DNA from 4 places in the Macrococcus epidermidis genome. Region 2 is predicted to be linked to each of the others. Evidence: riboswitches for the same ligand, from Rfam matches in the RefSeq annotation. Region 2 holds a riboswitch; each other region holds the start of a gene.
What was found. Region 2 has a riboswitch for S-adenosylmethionine ahead of KFV12_RS01055 (O-acetylhomoserine aminocarboxypropyltransferase/cysteine synthase family protein). Riboswitches for the same ligand answer to the same signal wherever they lie in the genome.

Region 1 (4,817 bases), 470 kb from region 2:
AGACGACCTTATTTCTTCCCAATTACTTTAACCAAACTAAACAAAAATGGAATTAAAGTCGCACTAATAATTGTCGTTGCTACTGCAATACCAGTTGCATTATTTTTCTTACTCAAATGAATCACCCCTTCAGTCGTGCTTCAAATGCTTTTACTCGAGATTCGATTACATCTTCATCTCCATGCCAGATACAGATAAAGCGCGACGGGAATTCGTCTTTCTCTTTATAATCTCCATTATAATATGCAAGCGGGAATAAGTATCCTGCTTTCACTTCATCCAATATGACATCGAAGAATTTCGCGTTATCTCCATCGCTATAATATGCAAGAAACTTCTTATAATCTCCAGCTAACACACTATCTAATAACAACAGCGAACTTGAACCGTTCTGTCTGAAGTTAAGGTCGATTGCGTATATCTCACCTTTGCTATCAACAAGTAAATCAAAGCCGGCAATGCCAACATATCCAGCTTCTACACCATTTTGCATAATTTCTAATCCTGCATCGATGACATCCTGCGGGATATTATGATCTATAATATTCCCACGATATTTACCGTACTTTTCAGTGATCTGTTGACTTGAACCAATAAACTTAATACCCAGTTCTTCGCTAAATGCATACTGTACACAATAATTATGCACCGGTTCAATAAACTGTTCAATAATCATCTGTGCTGTACCTTCTGCTTCTCGCACGCGTTTAATACTACGCTCAACATCTTCCTGCGTATAGCACAGCATTACGCCATATCCACCGGCAGTCGGATGTTCATCCCCTGGTTTAATCACGAAAGGCAGTGACCACTTACGAACAGTATCTTCAAAGTCTTCAATCGCCACAACATCACGTTTCGGCAAGAATTTACCCTTCGTCCACTTATCCAGTATCGATTTATTGTTAAGCGCTAAAAATTTATCACGTGGTACAACATATTTATCGCCTGGTACTAATTCCTCTTCATGGGCATACTGAAAGAATATCTTTTCTCCATCCAGAACCGCATCGCGTAACACCTGTTCATATGATTCACGTGTATTATACACTCTGAAACCATTCGGCATATCAAATCCAACTGCATTAAACAATGCTTCAGTTTTATCTGTCACGGTCGCTTCGTGTACAACGACCGGCATCTCGGCGATTAACAGTTCACGTGCGCTCAGTAAATTTGACTGATGTTCTTCTGGCTGTAGCCATGGATTAAAAGTATAGGATGGACGTGATGAATACATCACTTTCTCTCCATATAAATCTTTCATAACTAATGGTAAGTTGATTGGTTTAGTCCCCATAAATGTTCTCCTTTAATGTTTCATGTAAATGTTTAATGCGTTGTAGTTCTTCAGGTTTCTCGATTAATTCGATTGCCATCGTTGCCATTATTTTAGCACCTTGTAATAAGGCATGATCCCCGTGTGCGCTCTTCGCTGCTTCACGAAATTCTACCGTGTGTCCAACGAGCGTTGATGGTCCCATCTTAATATGTGGGTGAATCGTCGGTATGATGTGACTCACATTCCCCGTATCCGTTGAACCGAAACCAAAATCATCATGCAGAATTGGCTCATTATGCATAATAGCATGTTTCTCAAATAAATCATCTAAAAATGTATTTCTGATGAATTCATTAACACCATTTTGAATGTGATTGAGCTGATATTCTGCCCCTGCTGTAATCGCCGCACCTTGCGCTACACGATCGACTTTACCGGTTAATACATCTAAATCTTTTCTGCTAATTGCTCTGGTATAAAATCTCGCTTTCGTATAATCCGGAATAATATTTGCTGACTTACCACCATCTAAAATAACACCATGCACTTTATCCGTCTTCTTAATATGCTGACGCAATTGGCCGATTCCATTAAAGAAACTGATCATCGCATCAAGCGCATTAATACCATTATGCGCATTCTCAGAAGCATGCGCAGTCTTGCCAAAAAACTCCACTTCAAACACGTCTACTGCAAGTGTTGGCACGGTTCTAAACGATTCATGTCCCGGATGAATCATCAATGCTACATCACTATCATTAAATAATCCTGCTTTAACGTATGATGCTTTCGCACTACCGTTTACACCGCCTTCTTCAGCTGGTGTCCCAAATACCTGAATAACACCGCCTAAATCATCAATCACTTCTTTTAAAGCAATTGCTGATAATACACTAGATGTGCCGATAATGTTATGACCACACGCATGTCCTAGACCTGGCAATGCATCGTATTCTGCTAAATAAGCGATAGTAGGTCCTGCTTTCTCGCTTTCATACGTTGCGATAAATCCAGTTTCATGTCCTGCAATATCACGTTCTATACTAAATCCTGCATCTTTTAATGTCTTGCTCAGCAAATTAGACGCAAAGTATTCTTCATTACCTAATTCAGGTCGTGCGTGAATTTCATGACTAATGCGTATAAATTTATCTCTGTGTTCATCTATATATTGCAATACTTTGTTATTCATATTATTATCTCCTCCGTAATTATAAAAAAAGACATTCCCAGATAGGAATGTCTACACGTTCTTATCTGCCAGCTTACGCTGTAGGAATTAGCACCTTACATGACTGCAGGTTGCTGGATGTCATCGGGCCCTTCCCTCGATCCGTCTTGATAAGTTATTGAATTTAATACTAACTATATAGTTATCTATAAATTCTGTCAAATATCAAAATTAATATGTCAGTAAAGTAATTAAGAATTTCGTACCGGCCACTGAACTAACAACGTCTATCGTGCCATCATGCAGTTCAACGATTTCTTTTGCCACAGATAATCCCAAACCACTGCCATTATGATGTTCATTCGTTCTATTACCACGATAGAACTGTTCAAAGATATGCGTCAGATCTTCCTGCGGTATACCTTGTCCGTTATCCGAAATTTCTATGATTGCGTTACTTCCACTCGTGTACGTACTTATCCATACTTCAACATTAACGTTATGCGTAAAACTATTCGACACAATATTCGTCAGTACACGATCCATGCGTGACGTATCAATATGAATCGTCGCATCTTCTTTATGGACGTAGCTCAACCCTTTATTGCCATATTGAGAGACAAATGCATCAATATACGTTCGTAAACACGTTTCTTCTGTATGGAACTGAATGCCATCACTTTTCAGCTGATAAACCATATTCAAATCTTTCAGCAGCTGATCGATATATAATGCTTTATCTTCAATAATGCTTATAAACTTCTTCTGTTCGTCCGGTTCAAGCTGCATTCCACTGTTAAGTATTTTTGCATAACCATAAATTGAACTCAGTGGTGTTTTTAAATCATGTGTAATACCACGTACCCAGTTTTCACGCTGAATATTCATGTTACTTTGGTAATTTTTATCATCTGATAACTTTCCTGTAAGCTTCGCGATCGCCCCGTCTATCGGACTATACATACGATATTTACGACGCAATCGGCCATTTTTATATATCTTTTCATTATTTAATACGGAATAGTCACCCTTAGCTAGTTGCTCTACCCATGTAGAAAAATGTCTTAATGGTTGCGCTAAACGATTACCTAAAAAGATTGATAACAGTAAAATAGCGGCTAATACAACAAGATTCATCCATGCATACCAAATTAAAAAGTTTTTCATAACATTCATAAAATCTTTATCATAAATATAGCTGTTTTCTGCAAATATTGCTTTCGTATCTGCAGGATGTGGATTTTTCTGAACAACATAATAATTTTTATTATCTTTAAAATATGAAACAAAGAAATATTTTTGATAATTGTCGTTATTCTTATGCTTGAACAGCGTATTATTCACGACATCTTCATCAAAAGCTCCAGAAATTTTAGTTATCCCTTTACGCTCAACGACAAATAATGCGAGATTGTGTTCGTCCAGATAACTTTGTGCGTCTTTTTCATTTCTCTCTAGTTTACGTCTTGCTTCATTTAATATCGTATTCTGCAGATAGATAACCTGCTGTCCTTTTGGCATCTCCCAAGTCGTAAATTCTTCAGCACGATATGTATTTAACGGGCGTAACTTAAATCCTTTTTCTGATGCGTAAATCACTTCATCATCTTTATTCTTTACTACAAGCACTCCATCATGTCGCTTAACATAATTAACCATCTCTTTAACGGGTTTAACTTTGTCCCCGTCAAACTTAATATATTCACTAATAGAATATGAATCCACGCTTTGCATATCTTCCTCAAAGAAGCTTTGCTCACTCGTAAACAGGAAATAGACAAAGAAAGCACAAATAATGAATGTCACCGAAAAATAAAAGATCAGAAAATAGCGGATAAAGCGAATCATAAATTTTTTGCTGATGCTCATCTATCCTCACCTGATTTTAAAATATAGCCGATACCACGTGACGTTAATAATAATTTCGGTTTACTCGGCTCAACTTCGAGCTTTTCTCTTAACTTTCTGATATGCACCATTACGGTATTATCGTCTACAAATTGATTTTCCCACACCGCTTCATAAATCTGCTCTTTCGTACAGATTTCATCCTGATGTTCATATAAGTATTGCATCAATAAATATTGTTTTCCTGAAAGGAGATATTTCTTATCTCTTACAGTTAATTCTGCATTACGTTCATCAAATGAATATAACACCTTTTCTTTTTTACCGGACTTCATATAACGCTCGACATTGACTTTTACTCTCACTGCAAGTTCCATCGGATTAAATGGCTTTGTAATATAATCATCTGCTCCATTTTGAAAGCCTTTAATCTTATCTCTATCCTGCGTATTTGCCGATACATAAAGAATCGGCGCATCGGTCATTTCTCGTATTTCATTGCCAAGATCATAACCT
Region 2 (4,817 bases):
ATCACCGAGTACAGCATCTTCTGAGATTTGACGTGTATTTTTTTGGACTGGGACAGATTCACCGGTTAAAGCTGACTCTTCAATCTTTAAATTATTCGCTTCTATTAATCGTAAGTCTGCAGGTATCTTCTCACCGGATGATAAAATAACGATATCTCCGATTGTCAATTGTTCGCCTGGAATAGTTTGACTGCGACCATCACGAATTACTACGGCCTCACTCGTCATCATTTTACGAATACTTTCTAATGCTTTTTCAGCACGCGATTCCTGTACATAACCAATGATTGCATTAATCACTGCAACAAGAATGATAACCGACATATCAAGAAAGTGTCCTAAAAATCCTGTAATCGCTGCAGCAACTAGTAATACATATATTAAAATATCGTTAAAGTGGCCGAAAAACTTAATGATTTTAGGCTTCTCTCGCTTTGCTGGAAGTGCATTTAGACCATAAGTTGACTGGTTTGCTTCCACTTGTTCATGGGACAAACCGCTATTTATTGAGGTGTTAAACACATGAAGTGTGTCATCGATAGAGCGTTGATGCCATTTTTCATTTTTCATAACGAACATTCCTTTGCGTATAGTATTACTCTTATCGTAACGCAAATAATTAAGTAATTCTAACGAAAGGAATGTATATAAAAGGAATTAACACAATGTTTAAAATTTTGTAAACTTTTAACATTATCACTTACTTTTGTCTGTGCTAAGTATCGTTACAAAGGCATTGAAGAATGAATCAGCAAAAGGTTTCCATCGCTGTATTACCAAATCACTAGAATTATCATGAGCGTAGTAATTTTCAAGGAATGAAATTGTTAGCCCTTTTTTACAATCACGAATATATTCCGTATGCAGCGTATTAGGTGCATACTCTAAATGGCCATTAATATAAATATCTTTATTATCTTTTGATATTAATAAATCTGCACCAAATTCAGGATGAGTGCTGATTATGGTTAAGTCAGTCTTATCTTTAATATCTTGTATCACAAAATTTGTATAGCGTGATTGGGGTATATAGTAGCTTTGAAAATTATTTGTTAAAGGATGATCCACCAGAACATTATAAGCATATACACCAAACAATTTCTTATTACCTTTAAAAGTGAATTTCTCAATATTGTAATAGTGATGTAACGCAAATTGTGCTGCCCAGCAAATAAACAACCGCGTATGTTGTTGCGCTTTAGACCAATCTATGATGCTTTTAAGTTCTTCATAATAATAAACAGATGCAAAAGGAAGATGCTCTACAGGTGCTCCTGTTACGATTAACGCATCATAATCGTATCGTTGAGCTTGTTCGAAATTTATATAATGTTGCTTAGCATAATTTCTTTTTTCAGTATTTGTTTGATGTGTATCTAAATATAAAAAATCAATCATAGCTGTTTTAAAATGATGTTTAAACTGCAGTTCCGTTTCGAATTGATTTGGCATTAAATTAACGATTAGAATACGAGGAACAACCAATTAAATCACACTTAATCCTTGTTCCAGGTCTGCGATAATATCATCGATATGTTCAATGCCAATAGAAATTCGAATCGTTTCTGGACTTACACCTGCTGCGAGTTGTTCATCTTCTGTAAGTTGTGCATGTGTAGTAGAAGCGGGATGAATGATAAGCGATTTTGCATCTCCAACATTTGCAAGTAAAGAGAAGAGCTCAAGTGATTCGATAAACTTCTTACCGGCTTCACGTCCACCTTTAACTCCGAACGTAAAGATAGAACCTGCACCTTTCGGTAAGTATTTTTCTTGCAATGTTTTGTATGGACTGTCTGGTGTATCTGCATATTTAATCCAGGCAATCTTATCGTGATTGGAAAGAAACGCGATTACTTTTTGTGTATTTTCCACGTGACGCTCTACACGAAGCGAAAGTGTTTCTAATCCTTGGGTTAATAAAAATGAATTGAACGGTGAAATTGCTGCACCAGTATCTCTGAGTAGGGTTGTGCGTATCTTAAAGGCATAGGCAGCTTCACCAAAAGCTGCGGTAAAAATGAGATTATGATAGCTTGGATCAGGTTCGGATAAGTTTGTAAACTTACCATTATCCCAGTCAAAATTACCACTATCAATAATGACGCCACCAATTGAAGTACCATGTCCTCCTATAAATTTCGTTGCGGAATGTACGACAATATCTGCACCAAACTCAATTGGACGACACAGATAGGGAGAAGCAAAAGTATTATCGACGATTAAAGGAATACCATGATTGTGTGCAATGTTTGCAAGCGCTTCAATATCTTCAACATTTCCTTCAGGATTACCGATAGTTTCTACAAAAATAGCTTTTGTATTATCTTTTAATGCCTCTTTTACATGTTCTAAATTTGTCGTATCCACGAGTGTTGTTTCAATACCGAATTTCTTAAATGTGTGTTCGAATAAAGTGTGTGTTCCACCATATAAACTTGTAGTTGCTACGATGTGGTCACCGCTGTTCGCAATCGTTTGTATCGCATAAGTAATGGCAGCCATTCCTGAAGCGACAGCGACACCTGCTACACCACCTTCAAGTTCAGCAACACGTGTCTCAAAAGCAGCTGTTGTAGGATTTGTAAGTCTTGAATATATGTTACCTAATTCTTTTAAACCGAAGAGATTTGCAGCATGTTCCGTATCGTTGAATATAAATGATGTTGTTTGATAAATCGGAAGTGCACGTGCGTTCGTTTCCTTGTCGATAACTTGTCCTGCATGAACTTGCAGAGTTTCAAATTTGTAATGATTTGTCATAATGAATTCCTCCTGGCATTAAATTGTATTCCACACTAAATTTAATAAGAGGAGCAAAAAAATGAGCCTACCTCAAAGAAGTAGACTCATAAGCTCATCTTTCAGGTTATACCTGCTGGAATTAGCACCTAATTGAATAGGTTGCTGGGTTTCATAGGGCCAGTCCCTCCACCACTCTGGATAAGTAATATTTAGTTGTAAGAATTAAACATAATTCTAAAACGATTATTCTGAATTGTCAAATATTTATTTTGAAATTATTTGTTAGTTATTTTTTAATTTATTGATATATTCCTCTAGTTTCTGTTGATTTTCTTGTGAAATTTCAGGAAACTCAGGTTTTAATCGCTTTATTGTATCTATCATAACTTCTGTAACGATACGTCTTGTATGCCATTCATCATCTGCAGGTAAAATGAACCACGGACTATGTTCAGTAGATGTAGCTTCTAACATTTCAGAGAATATTTTTTGATAGTCATCCCAATACTCACGTTCTTTTACGTCATTGAATGAAAACTCCCAGTTCTTATCTTTATTAGTCATTCGCTCAAGTAAACGATCACGTTGCTCATCTTTGGACATGTTGAAGAAGAATTTAATCACTTCAAATCCATTTTCAGTTAAATAACGTTCATAGTCATTGATTTGACGGTATCGTGTTTTCCAAATTGATTCATCTATTTCATTATTTGGCGTTTCATGTTCTTCAACAGAATCATGTATTCTTGGCGCAAGTACATCTTCATAGTATGAACGATTAAAAATTCCAATTTGCCCACGCTCAGGTAACCCTTCATGATAACGCCATAAATAGTCGTGTTTAAGCTCTGTGTCATTCGGCTTACCGAAAGAAGTAGTCTTTAATCCTTGTGCACTTAGGTTAGAGAAGATATAACTGATAACTTCATCTTTTCCGGCGGCATCTAGTGCCTGCAGCACAACGATGATACCATTTTTTTCAGCAGCATGTAATTTTAGATGGAGCTTTTCAAGTTTTTCTGTTAAATCAGGCATGATATCGACTTTTATTTTATCGTTATTTTGTTTTTCATTTTCTGATGTTTTATAATTATTGAAATCAAATTTAGTATTGGGTATTACTTTATATTGGTTAATGTCCATAGAAACCCTCCATATCTTTTTTGAATGTTTTCCCTAGCAGATATAGAAGTAAACAGTATTTATATCAATTTGTTATAATTTAATAATAATCCTTATGCAATAAGATGACTTAAGAGAGGAAGAGAGCACTTTATGAAACTTATTCGATATACAAAAAACCACGAAGATTTACTATTACAATTTAAGTTAACTGAAGAACAATTAAAGTTTGTGAAAAGTCCGGAAGTAAACATCAGTGTGGCAAAAGAAGATACTAATCGCACACCAATTTTTGGACTAAATGAAGCGGGAATACCTGTTGTATTTTTTGTGTTACATGAACATAGTGAGTTTGAAAACAAATTTGAAGTGGATAACAGTATATACATAAGATCTTTTGCGACTGATTATAGGCATTTAAGAAATGGTTATGCAAAACAAGCGTTAATTGCTTTACCGGAATTCATTATGAGTCATTTTCCGCATATAAAATATATAACGTTACTTGTGGATGTCCCTAATACGGTTGCACACGACATGTATTTAAAACTTGGATTTGAACAAGGTAATCAAATAGAGGGCGAAAGATATCCAGCTTATTGCATGATCAAAAAAATATAAAAAATGCGTGAAGTTTACACTTCACGCAAATAAAAAGTTATTTAGTTTCTGATGACATCGTCTCTTCTACCGTTTAAGTATGCATAAACTAATCCGATAAATAAACCACCACCGATATAGTTACCGATATATGCGTAGAAAATATTTTTGAGTACATCGATCCAAGATAATGCATCGATATTGTAGAACATCATTCCGGCAAACAATCCAGCATTGTAAACAACGTGTTCGTAAGCCATAAATACAAAGATAACTACTCCGATACCGATAAAGAATACTTTAGCTAATACTTCCTTACATTGTAATGAAATATAAATACCGATATTGAT
Region 3 (4,817 bases), 780 kb from region 2:
AACAGGATTAGATGCAAACGGTGCCTTCTTACACATCTCTAAATCAATCAAAATTCATTATGACATGACTAAACCTGCTGGTGAACGTGTTTATGCAATTGAAGTATTCAACAAAAAGACAAACAAATTTGAACCATTAAACAATACTAAAACATACAAAGTTGTAACAAATGATTTCTTAGCCGTTGGTGGCGATGGTTATACCATGCTTGGTGGACCTCGTGAAGAAGGACCATCATTAGATGCAGTTGTACGTCAATACTTTAAAGCTGCTGATATGACAGCTTATACAAGTGAAGCATTACAACGTATCTTAGCAGGAAACGCGAGTGCGTATCAACCAGTTGTATCTGAAGAAGTAACGACTGAAAGACCGACAACTGAAACTGTAAAACCTCAAATTGACGTACCTACAGAAGAAGATGGACGCGAAGGTTTCATCATCAACACAGAAGATTCTACTGAAGAACCTGTCGTATTAGAAGTTACGAAGGCTGCTCATGATGATAAAGTCATTCCATTTGAAACTGTTGCAAAGACGAATGAAACAAATTTAGATACGACAATTCAAGCGGATCAAGTTGCAGATGATACAAACAAACCTGCAATTACTGAAGCGGTTGAGCAATTACCGATTACTGGTGAAGCGGCTGGTACAGGTGCTGCTGCAATCGGATTATTAGGATTAGGATTATATTTAGTGAAACGTAAATCTGCGTAACAAATAAGCCTTGAGTGAAATTCACTCAAGGCTTATTTGTTACGGATTTAAATGTTCAATTTGGTCCATAATATTTTCAAGTGCTTCAACTTTATACTGGAATCTACCATGGAAGACAAATTTTTCGAAGAATGTTTGCAGTTCTTCTTCACCTACAATCACCTTCACACCATTATCTCTCGAATAATTCGTAATGTGTTCACTACCTACCCCTTCTGCATTGTAGTACGCAATCGGTGTTACCGGATACGGTAACTCAAACACTTTCTCTAAACGTTCTGCTTTTAATTTCAATGCTTCAATCGAGTGGTTATATGTTCTGAATTCAGCATTACCGTCTTTGTTCTTATCGAGTACGATTGTCTGTTCAAGCTTCGGATCAAGCTCTAATATGTTGAATACACCTTCTAGCATCGGTTCGCCAGCAAACTGCATCTCACTTACACCGTGATAAATATGACCTGTCCAGTAATTAGAATCTATCAGGTAGATACCAGTTCTCGTCAATACGACATGATCAAGTTTATCAGTGCTTTTCACGCGTTTACCAGGAATATAGATATTTGCAAGAACGTGCATATCTTCCGGACGAATACGCTCCTCACGGATGAACTGTTCTTTTAACTGAATTAAAGTAAGGTCAGTTAAATATTCACCTTTATCTTTCGAGAACATCTTTAAAGATTCGATATGTGATGATTTCTCATCGATTGTTTTCTGTAATGTTTCTTTTTGTTCTGCTAATTCTTTTTTATATTGAAGTCGAGACTTTTCACTCTCATCGTGATACTCATCTGATCTAATTTTCTGTGCTTTACGAAATTCTTCTTCTTTACGCGCAATTGATTTTTTCTTGCTGGATAATGCGAGTAACCATAAGACGAAGAATAATAAAGCCAGGACACCTAAACCAATTAACACATAAAATAAAGTACTTCCTACTTCTACTGACATATCATTCACCTTTCTAACCGTATTTCCTTTATTATAATGAAATTTCAGAAGAACTTCATCGAAAATATGAAAGTAATTTGTGAAAGTTTACTCTAATTAAAAATATTAATAAGAAATTAATATTCTGAACAAAGATTAACAATGTTTAATAAAATATAAATTCTTAATTAATAATGATATGAAATAATTTAAGTGTCCTAAAAATATTTTTGGGCAAAATTAAATTTTCTCGGAGGATGATACCATGGCAATGTATAAACGTTTATTATTAGCAGGTACTTTCGCATCAGCATTATTATTAGGTGCATGTGGTGAAGAGGAAAAAACTGACGACGCAAAAACTGAAGATGCAGCAACAACTGAAGAAGAAGCTACTGAAGATGATGCTGCTACAGAAGAAGAAACTACTGAAGATGATGCTGAAGAAGAGACTACTGAAGAAGAAACTGAAGAAGCTTAATATTTTTTTATTGACTATCTCGCATGAGGTAGTCTTTTTTCATCCTACGAATAAAGCTAAAACGGCGGAATAGAAGTGGCCACTACGACAGAAAACCGAACAAAAACTATAAATCAAAGAACGATTTATTAGTTTTGTCCGGTTTTTGCTTGTGGCAGAACACTTCTATCCCTGCCTCTATTTATTTAAATTTGCTTTTAAATCTTCAATTTTATCTGTCGCTTCCCATGGTAAATCAACATCTGTACGACCGAAGTGACCGTAAGCAGCTGTTTGTTTATAAATTGGGCGGCGAAGATCTAACATCTGAATGATACCTGCTGGACGTAAGTCGAATGTTTTACGTACTGCATCAACAAGTTGTTGTTCAGTGTATTCAGAAGTACCATAAGTTTCAACTGAAATAGATACGGGTTGTGCTACACCGATCGCATAAGCTAATTGTACTTCACATTTGTCAGCTAGACCTGCTGCAACGATGTTCTTCGCAACATAACGCGCTGCATAAGCACCACTACGGTCAACTTTAGTCGCATCTTTACCAGAGAATGCACCACCACCGTGACGCGCATATCCGCCGTAAGTATCTACGATAATCTTACGGCCAGTAAGACCAGCATCCCCTTGAGGTCCACCGATTACGAAACGACCAGTTGGATTGATGAAATATTTTGTTTCTTCATCAATTAATTCAGCTGGAACAACTGGTTTAATAACGTGTTCTTTAATATCAGCCTGAATTTGTTCTAATTCAATCTTCTCATGGTGTTGAGATGAGATAACGATCGTGTCAATTCTTTTCGGTTTACCCGCTTCGTCATACTCAACAGTAACTTGTGTCTTACCATCTGGACGTAAGTATTCTAAAGTGCCATCTTTACGCACTGCAGTCAGACGGCGTGCTAATTCATGAGATAATGAAATTGGTAAAGGCATTAAGCTTTCAGTTTCATTACATGCAAATCCAAACATTAAACCTTGGTCACCAGCACCGATTGATTCGATATCTGAGTCAGATAAGTTACCACGGTCTTCTAATGCACGGTCTACCCCTTGAGCAATATCAGGCGACTGCTCATCGATTGCAGTAAGTACTGCCATCGTCTGGAAGTCATAGCCGAATTTAGCACGTGTATATCCGATTTCTTTTACAGTATCACGTACTACTTTAGGAATATCAACATATGTTGATGTAGTAATTTCACCTGCGATTAATGCCATACCTGTTGTTACTGATGTTTCACACGCTACACGTGCTTTTGGATCTCCTGTAAGAATTGCATCTAAGATTGCATCTGAAATTTGGTCAGCAATTTTATCTGGATGTCCTTCTGTTACTGATTCTGACGTAAATAATTTACGATCTGTCATTTATAAACACTCCTAATAAATATATATTTCACGGTTCAAGCTATAAATAAAAAATAGCCCTCTCTCCTATTAAGAGAGAAGGCTAATTATACATAATTAGTCCATTCTGCTCTTATCGTTCAGACAGCTGTCTGCAAACGGTTTGGCACCTTACTTAACAATGAAGTTAAGGGTTGCTGGGCTTCAAAGGGTCCATGTCCCTCCACCACTCTGGATAAGAGAATCCGCAAGTTAGATAATACTAAACTTTTTGTACACTGTCAATATATCGGATTGATTCACAAATTTTCTGAATAATATTTTATCTATAAAATTTTATTTATATTTAATGTAACACTTAAAACCTTATGTTATACTATTTCATGAAACTGCTTACATCAGCAGAAAATATAAACTTGGGGGACCTTTTAATGAGCGAACAAATCTTTGGTAAACTAGATAACTTATTAAAGAGTGATAGCGTATTAAATCAATTATCAAGAACACAGTTAATCAACGAAATTTTAGCAAATCGTGAAGGTGTATTAACAGAGTCAGGTGCTGTCAGAACTGAAACTGGTAAATATACAGGTCGTTCACCAAAAGATAAATTTATCGTTGAAGAAGAAGAAACAAAAGACCAAATCGACTGGGGTACAATCAACCAACCTATCTCTGAAGATATCTTCTTAAAATTATTAGACCGCGTTTTAGACTATTTAGGAACAAAAGATAAAGTTTATGAATTCAATGGTTATGCAGGTGCAGATCCTGCTACTCAATTAAATTTACGCGTCATCAATGAGTTAGCATGGCATAACTTATTTGCACGTACAATGTTTATCCGACCTGAAACATTCAATGAAGGTATCTTAATCGATCCAGACTTCACTATCATTTCTGCGCCACACTTTAAAGCAGATCCAAAAATCGATGGTACAAATTCTGAAACATTTATCATTACAAGTTTCAAACATAAAATTATCTTAATCGGTGGTACTGAATATGCTGGAGAAATGAAAAAAGGTATCTTCGGTGTAATGAACTACTTATTACCAACACAAGGTGTAATGAGTATGCATTGTTCAGCAAACGTTGGTGAAAATAAAGACGTTGCGTTATTCTTCGGTTTATCAGGAACAGGTAAAACAACTTTATCAGCTGACCCACACCGCAAATTAATCGGTGATGATGAACATGGCTGGAACGATAATGGTGTATTCAATATCGAAGGTGGATGTTACGCGAAGACAATCGACCTTTCTCGTGAGAAAGAACCACAAATCTATGATGCGATCCGTTACGGTGCGATTTTAGAAAATGTTAAAGTTG
Region 4 (4,817 bases), 800 kb from region 2:
AGAGTTATCTAAATTACTCGGTATTGAGACTTTAGTTATTACGGATAATGATAAAAATTATGATGAAAATATATTAAAGAAATATGAAGAAGTTAATAGTTTTGAAAATATAAAAATTGTTTCCGATATTAATAACGATAATCATACTTTTGAAGTATGTATATATAATTCTAATATTCAGATACTTGATTATTCAATGAAAACAAAAAGTATGAAAAATGGGTTACTAGAATATATGCTAAATAATAAAACTGAATTTGCCATGAGGTTACTTGAAAAATTAGAAAATGAAGAAATAGAAATTAATATACCAATTTATATTAAAGAAGGTTTACAATGGATAAAAGAAAAATAATTTATAATGCAGTTGCTGGATCCGGGAAAACCACTGCTATTATTGACAAATTGAATGAAAAAGAGAGATCATTAGTCCTAACTTATACTAATAATAACGAAAAAGAATTAATTTCAAGAATTATTATGAAATTTGGATACATTCCAGAAAATATTGTTGTTAAAAAAGTATATTCTTTTTTGTATTCTTTTTGTTTAAAGCCTTATCTACCAATTGATTTTGAAATAAATGGAATAACTTATAAAACACCGAATCATTTCAAATATAAATCTGACAATATTTCATATTATTTAAATTCAAATAAATTTATATATAACAATAAAATTTCAAAGTTTATTTTATTTAATGAAATAGATTTTATTGGTAGATTAAATAAATTTTTTGATAATGTATTTATCGATGAGTTTCAAGATCTTTCTTCAGATGAGATTAATATTGCATTTAAATTAATAGAATTTTCAGGGAATGTTTATTTGTATGGAGACTTTTTTCAAACCACTTATTCTACATCAATCAGAGGAAATACTAATAAAAGTATGAAAATAAAAATTGATAACTTTCTAAAGGGATATAAATCTAATGGTTATGAGATAAACACAAATGAATTTATTTTTTCAAAAAGATGCCCTCAATCAGTCACTCAATTCATAACAAATAAATTGCAAATTGATATGAAATCTCATACTTCTGAAAAGCATGAAATAAATCTTTTGACGGAAATAGATAAGATTAAAAATATTATGGAAAATGATAATATACCAAAATTGTTTTATCAAAAGGCAAATCAATATCTTGGATATTCAATGAATTGGGGAGAGTCTAAAGGATTAACGTTTGAAGATGTTTGCGTTGTATTAAATAGATCTACTTTTGAAAAGTATAATAAAGATAAATTAAATGAATTAGCACCTTTGACCAAAAATAAATTTTATGTAGCATGTACTCGAACTTCAAGAAATTTATATTTTATCGAAGAATCCAAATTATTATTATACAAAAAAAATATATAGAATTTTTAAATTAATAGAATTTTATTACAATTATATTAATAGAAGTGCCCATCATATGATAGGCACTTCTATTAATATTGTGGTTCTACGGTCACTTTGTAGCCATTAATAACAAACTCAACTTTACGGTTCTCTTTAACAATAGTTGGTTCTTCAGGCGCTTGTGTATAAAGCTCAGCATCTAATGCATTTAATTCACTTTTAAGCTGAGAAATTTTTCCCATTCTAGCCATGCTAGATGACCAACTGTTCGGTTTCTTCATTTGTGCCTCTACTAATTCTGCTAATACGTCTGCTCTTGTTCTCATTATAAACACTCCTTAAATCGTTTTTACAATAAAAATAAGCTCATCTTAAAGAAAGAAGAGCTTAAGTAAGAACTTCTTATCTTTCAAGATATCATCTTGTTGGAATTAGCACAGTGCATAAGCCTGTTGCTGAGGTTTCATAGGGCCAAGTCCCTCCACCTGCTCTGAATAAGATACGAGCTATTTTTTTGTAAGTTAATTATAACATACTTTTTTTATTCAGAACCCTTCGAAATCATTTTGTAATATTTTTTGAGCCATATTTTTAAGGTAAGTTTAAGGTAAAGTACATGGATTGAGATAGTATAATAAAAAGAAAATGAGGTGATAAAAGTAATGAAATCATGTCATAAACTTTTTATTGGTGCGGCGCTCAGTATCATCGGATTTATATTTATTGGATATGCGTTACTATATGATATTAAACCGGATAGCATTCACGGACTCATTGCAGGTGTACTTCTAATGATCGGTATGCCAATGTATTTTAAGAATTTAGCAACTCATCTTGAGAACGGAAGACAGTCGTGACGATTTGAAAGAATACTATATATTAATACAAAGTAAAGGAGACGAATCATGACATCAATTAAAGTTGCTGGTATCGATATTTTAAATCAAATGGTATCACCTTTTATGTTTGTAGAGAATGATAAACGTGTAAGATTTTATGAATCTAGACTTACGTACTTTGGTTATATGAAGTTACTAAAGAAAATCTCAAACAAATATGATTTGCTATACAATGGATTTGATATTAATGCGAAGCATTACAGGTTAGGAAAGATTATTGATATCAAAAGGTACAATGAGTATATCGTCTATAATGAAGAATTAAAGAAAGATTTTACGCATGTTAATATTAAAGGATTATCTTTAGAAGATGCAATCAATTACGTGAGATACCATAAAAGGAAAGAAAAGATGCCATTTTTTAGTTATCTTTATAATGATAAAACGTTTATTCGATTAAGTCCGTTTTACATTGATGTCATTTCAGAGGATACAGCGCTTATTGCGTGGATTAAGCAGGAATATAAATATGATTATGCGCATGACTTTGATATTGATGAGGTAATGACAGAAGCGGAGTGGCTGGGGTAGTATTAAAATATATTTTCATTGAAGAATTTATATTTATAAATCTTAAAATAGAAAGAGTATTAAAATGAACTTTAAAAGACATATAACTATATTAAGAATCGTCATGTATAGTCTAGATACGGTTATTGCGTTATCACTATTATATTATTTCGGAAGTAAGATATTCCCTTATGAATTCATCGCTCTGGGTGACCAATTCTATTATCTCAGTATTATTCTAATCCTTGAAGCCATTATCCTAACTGCAGAGAAAGTCAAGGAAGACTTAGAGGATATACCTATAGGAAAATGGAGAAGGTATCGAATATAAGCGATATCTCGGTATTAAGGGAATGAAAGTAATATCAAGTACATCAATGGCATATATACTACAATATTAAAAAAAATTAATTGTGAGTGAAAAATATAATAATTTTTTATATCCAGGATATTTATCCAGCAGATGAAACATATAAAAAATAATTATTAATGAACTTATACCAATTGAGCAGTACACCCAAATACCTTCCAATTCAATGATACTATTTCCGTAAATATGAAATAACATCAAACCAATATACAATAAGTAATTTAGAATATTGAGTGTCATAACTTTCTTCTTCAAGTAAATCACCTCTAAAAAAATATAACTTATTCTAAATTATATACATAATTTAGAATATATGTATATAATTATATAAAAATCAAAGGAATGTTTATTAAATATGAAAACAAATAAAGATGTTGTTTACGCTGCTTTAGGAGGATGTTTCGGTGTACTGCTCGTTCAATTTTTTATGAGCTATTTAACTACAGGTAATGTATGGGAATGGTCAGAGGTATCTCATAATGTTATTCCATTTTTGGTGTTTTTCTTAATAATTTTAATTGTTATTAAAGAATATAATGTTAGGAAAATTAATCGATAGAATAAAAATTTACATAGTCAAAGAAATATATATTTTACCTATATAGATAATCAATACTTAAACAACGCATAAAAAGTTTGTCTAAAACTTTTTATGCGTTTTGTTTTTTAAAATATATTTTTGTAACGAAAGTATTAGAAATATGAATAATATATAGAAGGAGGGTCGGGATGAATGATAATCAGATTTATATAGAATATCGTGATTTTATTTATAAGTTCTTGTTAAAGTATATGAATAATGCAGATCTTGCTGAAGAAATAACGCAGGAAACGTTTTATCAGGCGATTAAGTCGTTAGATAAATTTGATCCTGATAAGAATACCAAATTCTCATCGTGGTTATGTCAAATAGCGTTAAATCTGGCGAAACAAGCCCTACATAAAAATACTAAACAACGAAATTTAGTGGATAGATTATCGAATAATATTAACAGTACTTCAATGAACGTCGAAAAGGATTATCTATTAAAAGAACAATTAGGCGAATTGTATTATTTGATTGATCAATTAAAACCACTTGAAAAAGAAATCGTGTTACTAAGAATTGAGAAAGAACTCACATTCAATGAAATAGCGGTTGTCTTTGGTAAAACTGAAAATTGGGCTAGGGTTACTTATTTTAGAGCAAAACAAAAATTAATCGAGGTGTATCATAATGAATCATAGTTTATTTAAAGACTTGTTACCGAACTATATCGATGGTCTGACGAGTGATGAAACAAATGAATTGATGAATGATCATATGAATAAATGTGAAGCTTGCAGAGCGTTATATGAGCGTTTACAGGAAGACCAATTGAGTGAAGAAACTGATTATCAACATCAGGAAGCACGAGAATTTGATGCATTAAAGAAAGTTAAGAAGTCGAATAAAAAGAAAGTAATGTGGTCAATATTAGGAACTCTATTTGTTTCTCTCGTATTATTTGGTCTGTATACATATCTATATAGTACACAGTGGAAGACCGATTCAGATAATGTTAATATACAAAAAATTGTGAAGGGTAATACGACAAACCTGAATTTAACACCAAAAAATAAAAATCATTTCGTATTGCCAAGTCAGGAATATTATATTAAATCTAAAAATAGAAGAGAATACCTAATTTATGAGTCACGACAAGGTTTAA

Region 1: it holds a riboswitch for S-adenosylmethionine, as region 2 does, so the genes downstream of both, KFV12_RS11815 (M20 family metallopeptidase) here and KFV12_RS01055 (O-acetylhomoserine aminocarboxypropyltransferase/cysteine synthase family protein) in region 2, are expected to answer to the same signal.
Region 3: it holds a riboswitch for S-adenosylmethionine, as region 2 does, so the genes downstream of both, metK (methionine adenosyltransferase) here and KFV12_RS01055 (O-acetylhomoserine aminocarboxypropyltransferase/cysteine synthase family protein) in region 2, are expected to answer to the same signal.
Region 4: it holds a riboswitch for S-adenosylmethionine, as region 2 does, so the genes downstream of both, KFV12_RS09875 (hypothetical protein) here and KFV12_RS01055 (O-acetylhomoserine aminocarboxypropyltransferase/cysteine synthase family protein) in region 2, are expected to answer to the same signal.

The regions. Positions count from the first base shown of each region.
Region 1 covers NZ_CP073819.1:2,204,504-2,209,320, forward strand. Annotated here, with positions in the region: gene ldmS (L-aspartate--L-methionine ligase LdmS) at 122-1,300, opposite strand; gene KFV12_RS11815 (M20 family metallopeptidase) at 1,290-2,474, opposite strand; SAM riboswitch class I at 2,533-2,630, opposite strand; gene KFV12_RS11820 (sensor histidine kinase) at 2,685-4,187, opposite strand; gene KFV12_RS11825 (response regulator transcription factor) at 4,319-4,817, opposite strand, start outside.
Region 2 covers NZ_CP073819.1:192,994-197,810, forward strand. Annotated here, with positions in the region: gene KFV12_RS01045 (cation-transporting P-type ATPase) at 1-570, opposite strand, end outside; gene KFV12_RS01050 (homoserine O-acetyltransferase/O-succinyltransferase family protein) at 697-1,485, opposite strand; gene KFV12_RS01055 (O-acetylhomoserine aminocarboxypropyltransferase/cysteine synthase family protein) at 1,486-2,763, opposite strand; SAM riboswitch class I at 2,855-2,950, opposite strand; gene KFV12_RS01060 (PPK2 family polyphosphate kinase) at 3,028-3,888, opposite strand; gene KFV12_RS01065 (GNAT family N-acetyltransferase) at 4,021-4,488, shown strand; gene KFV12_RS01070 (formate/nitrite transporter family protein) at 4,530-4,817, opposite strand, start outside.
Region 3 covers NZ_CP073819.1:1,896,288-1,901,104, forward strand. Annotated here, with positions in the region: gene KFV12_RS10000 (5'-nucleotidase C-terminal domain-containing protein) at 1-721, shown strand, start outside; gene KFV12_RS10005 (nuclease-related domain-containing protein) at 761-1,675, opposite strand; gene KFV12_RS10010 (hypothetical protein) at 1,920-2,135, shown strand; gene metK (methionine adenosyltransferase) at 2,313-3,506, opposite strand; SAM riboswitch class I at 3,616-3,727, opposite strand; gene pckA (phosphoenolpyruvate carboxykinase (ATP)) at 3,917-4,817, shown strand, end outside.
Region 4 covers NZ_CP073819.1:1,869,790-1,874,606, reverse strand. Annotated here, with positions in the region: gene KFV12_RS09885 (ATP-dependent nuclease) at 1-355, shown strand, start outside; gene KFV12_RS09880 (hypothetical protein) at 337-1,365, shown strand; gene KFV12_RS09875 (hypothetical protein) at 1,437-1,673, opposite strand; SAM riboswitch class I at 1,747-1,848, opposite strand; gene KFV12_RS09870 (hypothetical protein) at 2,010-2,204, shown strand; gene KFV12_RS09865 (hypothetical protein) at 2,253-2,777, shown strand; gene KFV12_RS09860 (RNA polymerase sigma factor) at 3,856-4,353, shown strand; gene KFV12_RS09855 (anti-sigma factor family protein) at 4,343-4,817, shown strand, end outside.